2 regions of the Pseudarthrobacter xylosi genome follow, and region 2 is predicted to be linked to the other one. Evidence: predicted binding sites of a transcription regulator. Region 2 holds the regulator's gene; the other holds the start of a gene.
The links. Region 2 encodes HrcA, which represses chaperone genes, less so after heat shock. Its sites were predicted from a motif close to TTNGCACTCGNNNNNNNCGAGTGCNAA; they were not measured.
Positions count from the first base shown of each region.

Region 1 (3,531 bases), on a different contig from region 2:
GGACTTCTACGAGCTCCTGAACCGGGAGATTGCCGGGAAGACCGATCTCGGCACCCCGGCCTCGCGTGCGGCTGCCAGCGAGCAGGCGCTTGGGGCCGATCCGCTGGTGGCCGATCTTGGCGACCGGCTGCGTGCCCGCGGCGCCCGCGTCTGGCACCAGTACGACGGCGTGATTGACGTGGTGGCTGCAGCAGACCCACTCAGCACCATGGGTCAGGACGACGCCGAGATTCCGCGGCCGGTGGCCATTGAATCGGATGGCACGGAGCAGTACCGCACCATGAGTGTCCGTGAGCGGAGCAGGCTCCGCCCCCAGCTGCTGGAACGGATGGGCTGGCGGTACATGCCGCTATGGACCATCGAAGTCTTCACGGACCCGTCCGCCTGCGCAGACCGGATCGCGGGTTACCTGGGCCTGGAGAATGTTCTGCCGCCCGGACGAGGCACGGCCTCGGGCGGATTTTTTGACGAAGACATGGACCCGCTCGCGCTGGAAAATATAGGAAACGACAGGAACGAAGACCAGGCCGGACGCCTGGCCAGTGAGGAGGCTGTTGTGACGCCACGGAATGCCGATCAGGCCGATACACGCGGTAACGACCCGGCAGAAGACGCAGGAAACGGGACGGCCGCTGCGCCGGACCGCCAGTTGCCAGAGGCAGCAGGCATCCTGCCCAACAAGGCTGCGGAGGATGATCCGAAGCGCTGGGGCGATGGCCCCGACAACGATCACGACGCTTGGCTGAAGGAAAACAAGCCGCCGCACTGGGGCTGACCTCCAGGCTGCAACGCCTCACCCGGCCCCGCCGTCCGGTCCCACCAGGACGAAAAACAGCTTGCCCTGGGTGGACGCCCCGGCCAGCCGGGCAGCCTGCTCCGGGGCTGCCGCCACGACGATCAGCCCGTCGGTTTCGCCGGTGCCCAACCACTGACCCGTCTTGCCGCCCTGTCCTGACGTCCACAGGACGGGAACGGAGGAAGCCAGGACTTCTGAGGGGGACTGCTGATCGTAGCCGTTCGCCCCGGTCAGTACCACGTTGACCAGTTGCCCGGGCGATACCAGCTGGATGGAGGACGGATCGGCCATCCGCAAGGGCACGGCTGCGAAGCCTGGAGGTGTTCCGGTCAGGAGGCCGGGGCCCAGCAGCAGGGAGTCCGTCACGAGCTGGCCCTTCCGCAAAGGGGCTGCCAGTTGCTTTCCCGCGGCTTCACCGGTGCGGGACATAGCCCCGGCGGTCAGCATCCCCGGCGGGATCTTAGTTGCCGTCAGGTCCGTGGCCGACAAGGCCGTGCCTGCGGGGAGGTCCCGCGCCGCAGCCAACACAGAGACGGTATCGGCGGGCGGGGGAGTGAGCTGATGGACCGTGATCCCGGCAGCAAGGCAAAGCAGGAGGGCTATCGCAAGGCGCCGGTTCCGGCCCAGCCAGGACAATAGCCTGGGGCCACGAACGCCCGGAGTGCGTGCTGACCGGAGCGGACGGCGGACTTGGCGTCCCGGCGGGGCGGATCCGCGGCTGGAACGAAAGAGGGTAGCGGGCATGCGAACCACGCTACGTACCGGCAACCGAGTCCGACAGAAGCGAAGGTGCCTATGTGGACAACCGAGCCGCCGGCGTCGTACGTCTTGTTAGGCCGGAGGTCAGCTGGCGGCAGCGGCCGTGGCAGGCGCCGGTGCGGCCGCGGGGGCGGCAGGGGCAGCCGAAACGGTGCTTCCCTTGGCATCCCGGGAGTCAGTCCGGTAGAAACCGGAGCCCTTGAAGACCACACCCACGCTGTTGAACTTCTTGCGCAAGGCGCCCTCGCACTCCGGGCATGACGTCAGGGTGCTGTCGGTAAACGACTGGAAAACGTCGAAGGCGTGGCCGCAATCCTTGCAGGCGTAAGCATAAGTGGGCACTGGTGATCCTCCTCGGGGGCAAACGAGAGGTCCTGTGTGTTGCGCTGAACGCAAACCGTCCATTAGCAGTCGCAGGGCCTGAGTGCCAATTCTATCACCCCCGGAAAGTAGCCCTCCGTCAGGCGGGGTCCGGTAGCCGGATCAAACCTGACGGCGTCAGGGCAGCCGGAACCCTCCGGTCAAAGTCTTCGGCGGGAATGCTGCCGGCCGGGAGCACTTCGGAATCGAAGACGACGGCCGCAAACGGGATGTCAAGGCGGTCTCCGGCCAGTGAGCCCAGCAGGACGTCGTAGTAGCCGCCGCCCTGGCCGATGCGGTTGCCATCCCTGTCCACGGCCGTGGCAGGGATGAAGAGTGCGGCAACGGACGCCATGATGCCGAGGCCCAGGCGAGGTCCGGCCGGTTCCAGCACCGGTGCATAGCGGCTGCGGACAAACTCGACGCCGGGGCTCCAGTGCGTCCAACTGAGCTGGCGACCGGGCTCACAGACCGGGAGCAGGACCGCGTGGCCGCGCCGGTGGAGTTCAGTGATGAGGGCCAGGGTGGGCGGCTCGGGTGCTACGCCTAGGTAGGCGCAAAAGGTCGACGGTGTCCCATCGGTCAGCTGTTCGGCCCACGCGGCGCCGTGGGCGGCCAGTGCGGCACCGACCGCGTCACGCTGGGTGGGATCCGTCGCAGCGCGGCGCGCGCGGTGGCGTGCGCGGATCTCCGCCTTGGCTACGCTGCTGCCTTCGGACATGCTGCTCCTTCGTGCCGATTAATGTGGCTGGCGCAGCGTCTGCGGCGCGCCGACCGACGAGCAACCAATAATTACTGAATGATCGGCCCCTCCGTTAGATTAGTCCAGTGACTACCACTCAGCAGACAGTACGCAAGGCCGTTATTCCCGCTGCCGGACTCGGTACCAGGTTCCTGCCGGCCACAAAAGCCATGCCCAAGGAAATGCTCCCGGTGGTGGATAAGCCGGCCATCCAGTACGTGGTTGAAGAGGCCGTCAATGTTGGCCTGAACGACATCCTGATGATCACCGGACGTAACAAGCGTGCCCTGGAAGACCACTTCGACAGGGTTCCTTCGTTGGAGGACACCTTGGAAGCCAAGGGCGACCTCGCCAAACTTGAGTCCATCCAGGCAGCCAGCAACCTCGGAGACATCCACTACGTTCGCCAGGGTGACCCTAACGGCCTTGGCCACGCGGTACTGCGTGCAAAGCAGCACGTCGGCAACGAACCGTTTGCTGTCCTCCTGGGCGATGACCTTATCGATGCCCGGGACGAACTTCTGAGCACCATGATCGAAGTCCAGTCCAAGACCGGCGGATCCGTGGTGGCCCTCATTGAGGTGGAACCCTCCCAGATCAGTTCCTACGGTTGTGCCGATGTGCAAGAGATCGACGGTGAGGCCTACGTCAGGATCAACAAGCTCGTCGAAAAGCCCAGCGTGGAGGAGGCACCCTCCAACCTTGCCGTCATTGGCCGCTACGTCCTCCACCCGGCAGTTTTTGACGTGCTCGAGCGCACCGGCCCCGGAAGGGGCGGGGAAATCCAGCTGACGGACGCCCTGCAGGAACTGGCAGCCGGCGAGGGCGAGGGCTACGGAGTTTACGGAGTAGTCTTCCGCGGCCGCCGTTACGA
Region 1 is NZ_JBVAYT010000004.1:216,372-219,902, forward strand. Features, by position in the region: gene ACZY1F_RS11060 (AAA family ATPase) at 1-775, shown strand, start outside; gene cpaB (Flp pilus assembly protein CpaB) at 794-1,540, opposite strand; gene ACZY1F_RS11070 (FmdB family zinc ribbon protein) at 1,640-1,897, opposite strand; gene ACZY1F_RS11075 (5-formyltetrahydrofolate cyclo-ligase) at 2,016-2,636, opposite strand; gene galU (UTP--glucose-1-phosphate uridylyltransferase GalU) at 2,744-3,531, shown strand, end outside.
Region 1: a site for HrcA is predicted at 1,960-1,986, ahead of ACZY1F_RS11070 (FmdB family zinc ribbon protein). Genes of this name have one in related genera too.

Region 2 (3,531 bases):
GTCCCGGTGCTCGCGTGCGTTTTGTGCCACGGTTTTCTTCCTTCGAAAGTGCAATGGTGCTGGGTTGGAGAATGCCGGACTGAAGCAACTGCAGCCTCCGCAGTACCAAGAATACTGGTTCAGCCGCCAAATGCCGCCGCCCGTGCCGGATCCGGCGTTAAGGCACTGTCAGGAAGTCGATGACTTCCTCCACCCGCCCGAGCAGTGCTGCCTCCAGGTCCGCGTAGCTGCGGACAGCGCCCAGCAGCCTTTGCCAACCAAGCCCGATATCTTCCTTCGTGGAGTGCGGCCAGCCGAACGCTGTCAGGATGCCCGTCTTCCAGTCCTGCCCGCGGGGCACCACGGGCCACTGTTCGATGCCCAGGACAGCGGGCCGGATGGCCTGCCACACGTCAACGTAAGGGTGGCCGACGATCAGCACGTTGCCGGCAGCGCCGGGGGAAGCCATTACGGCGGCAGCGATGCGCGACTCCTTCGAATCCGGCACCAAGTGGTCCACCAGGACCCCCAGCCGGCGGCCCGGACCGGGACCGAACGCGGCCACCGCACCCGCGAGGTCATCAATGCCGTGCAAAGGCTCGACGACGATGCCCTCTACGCGGAGATCGTCACCCCAGACTTTCTCCACCAGTTCGGCGTCGTGTTTTCCTTCCACCCAGATTCTGCTCGCTTTGGCCACCTGGGCACGCTGGCCGGCCACGCGGACCGAGCCTGACGCCGTCCGGCCGGCGGCCACGGGGGCAGCCTGCCTGGGCGCCGGGGGAACGAGCCGGATGGGCTGCCCCTCCAGGAGGAACCCGAAGCCGAGCCGGAAGGACCGGGACTTGCCGCGCCGGTCTTCGAGGGCCACTACATGCATGCCGCCAGACTTCTCCACCCGGGTCACCGCTCCCACCCAGCCGGACTGGGCGTCTTCAAGAACCATGCCGCGTTCCACGGGAACCTCAGGAAGTTCGTGTCTGACGGGCGCGGTGATCTCCTGCGGACCCCAGTTCTGGTATTGCATGGATTGATTCCGCCTCGCCGCTAGATCCTGGCCCGGAATTTCGCCCGGAGCGGTACCAATGCTAACAACGGGGTGACTCATATTAGACTGTTAGCACTTAGGCATGTCGAGTGCTAACCCTGCTCGAGTGCTAACCCTGCAGTGACCACGGATGGAGGTGGAGTATGAGCGAGCCGCGCAAACTCGAAGTACTGCGCGCCATCGTGGAGGACTATGTGCACTCCCGCGAGCCGGTAGGTTCCAAAGCGCTCGTGGAACGCCACCACCTCGGCGTGTCCAGTGCCACCATCCGCAACGACATGGCGGCCTTGGAAGACGACGGACTGATCACGGCCCCGCACACCAGTGCCGGGCGGATCCCCACAGACAAAGGCTACCGGCTGTTTGTGGACCAGATTTCAGCGGTAAAGCCGCTTTCCCAGGCGGAAAGGCGGGCAATCCAGGCGCTGCTGGAGGGCGCAGACGATCTTGACGACGTCCTGGACAGGACCGTCAGGATGCTGTCGCAGCTGACCAACCAGGTCGCCGTTGTGCAGTATCCGCATCTGAGCCGCGCTACCATCCGCCACATCGAATTCGTCCTGCTTGCGCCGCGGCAGGTCCTCGTGGTCCTCATCGCCACCACCGGCAAGGTTGAACAGCGCGTGATCGACGTCGGCCAGGACCTCGGCGACGACGCCATCGCGTCGTTGCGGACACACTTCCTCAGTTCTCTCGCGGGCATCTCGCTGAGCCGCCTGACGCCGTCGCTGCCGGGGGTCGTTTCGTCCGTCAGCCCTGGCCAGCGTGCGGCGGCCCAGGCTTTGGCCCACGGGCTGGAAACACTCGCCCACAACAGCCGCGAGGAACGCATGGTCATGGCCGGAACAGCGAACCTCGCCCGCTCCAATGTGGATTTTCCGCTCAGTATCGGACCGGTCCTGGAAGCCCTTGAGGAGCAGGTTGTCCTGCTGCGCCTCCTTAGCGACATGGCGCAGGATCCGAGGGGCGTGACAGTAAGTATTGGGCGTGAAAACCCGTACGACGGGCTCGCGGAAGCGTCCGTGGTGGCCACGGGCTACGGACCAGACAGCACAGCCAAGATCGGTGTGCTGGGCCCCACCCGGATGGACTATCCCACCACCATGGCCGCCGTCAGGGCAGTAGCCCGTTACCTTTCAAGAATTCTGGGTCCGTAACAGCACTACGGTCCAGTCACGAAGAGCAGTGCCGGCAGCCCTGCTGCCGGCAGTACAACAAGGAAGAGATACGAACTTTGAGCAGCCACTACGACGTCCTCGGAGTCTCGCCGGAAGCCACCGGGGAAGAGATCAAGAAGGCCTACCGGAAGCTGGCCCGCACTCTTCACCCGGACGTAAACCCCGGGGACGATGCGTCGGACCGCTTCAAGGCCGTGACCCACGCCTACGAGGTACTTTCGGACCCGCAGAAGCGCCGGATCTATGACACCACCGGCAACGAGAACGGCACCGACAACGGGTCCGGCGGTGGCGGTTACTCCGGCCAGGGCTTCGCGTTCCAGGACATTTTCGACACGTTCTTCGGCGCGGGCGGCTCCTCCGGCCCCGCATCCCGGGTCCGCCGCGGCCAGGACGCGCTGATCAGTGTCCGGATCGAACTGCGCGATGCCGTGTTCGGCGTCAACCGGAAACTCGATGTGGACACCGCGGTCACCTGCCCCACCTGCAGCGGGTCATGCTGCCGCGAAGGCAGCCACCCTGTCCGCTGCGATATCTGCGGCGGCAGTGGCCAGGTCCAGCGCGCGGTGCGCTCCATCCTGGGCCAGGTGATGACGGCGGCCCCGTGCGGAAGCTGCGAAGGCTTCGGGACGGTTATCAAGGACCCCTGCAACGAATGTGCCGGCCAGGGCCGCATCCGCAGCCGGCGGTCGCTCACCATCAAGGTACCGGCCGGTGTTGCCACGGGCACTCGGATCCAGCTCTCCGGGCAGGGCGAAGCAGGCCCGGCCGGAGGACCATCCGGGGACCTCTACGTGGAGCTACGGGTCAACAACGACGCCACCTATGCCCGCGACGGCGACGACCTGCACGCAACGCTGCACATTCCGATGACCGCCGCCGCCCTGGGCACTGAACTGTCACTGGAAACCTTCGACGGGCTGCAGGAGATCGACGTCAAGGCAGGCACCCAGTCAGGGGAGATCATCACGCTCCGTGGACTCGGCGTGACGCACCTGCGCGGTTACGGCCGCGGGGATCTGATGGTCCATCTGCAGGTGGAGACGCCGGCCAAGCTGGATGCCGCGCAGGAGGACCTTCTGCGGCAGCTGGCGAAGCTTCGGGGCGAGCAGTTCACGGAAGGCAAACTGGCGGCCAGCGGCGGCGTCTTTGCCAAGCTGCGGGACCGGTTCGGTAACCTGTAACAGTGAGCAATCCCGTTTTTTTCAGCGGCGCCGGGTCGCTGGACGAGCTGGTGCCCGGTGCCCGTTTTATCCTTCAAGGTCCGGAGGCACGCCACGCCGTGACCGTGAAACGGCTATCTCCTGGTGAGGCCGTGGACATTGC
Region 2 is NZ_JBVAYT010000003.1:317,037-320,567, reverse strand. Features, by position in the region: gene ACZY1F_RS09030 (DUF4870 domain-containing protein) at 1-30, opposite strand, end outside; gene ACZY1F_RS09025 (DUF3097 domain-containing protein) at 158-1,006, opposite strand; gene hrcA (heat-inducible transcriptional repressor HrcA) at 1,171-2,184, shown strand; gene dnaJ (molecular chaperone DnaJ) at 2,262-3,389, shown strand; gene ACZY1F_RS09010 (16S rRNA (uracil(1498)-N(3))-methyltransferase) at 3,392-3,531, shown strand, end outside.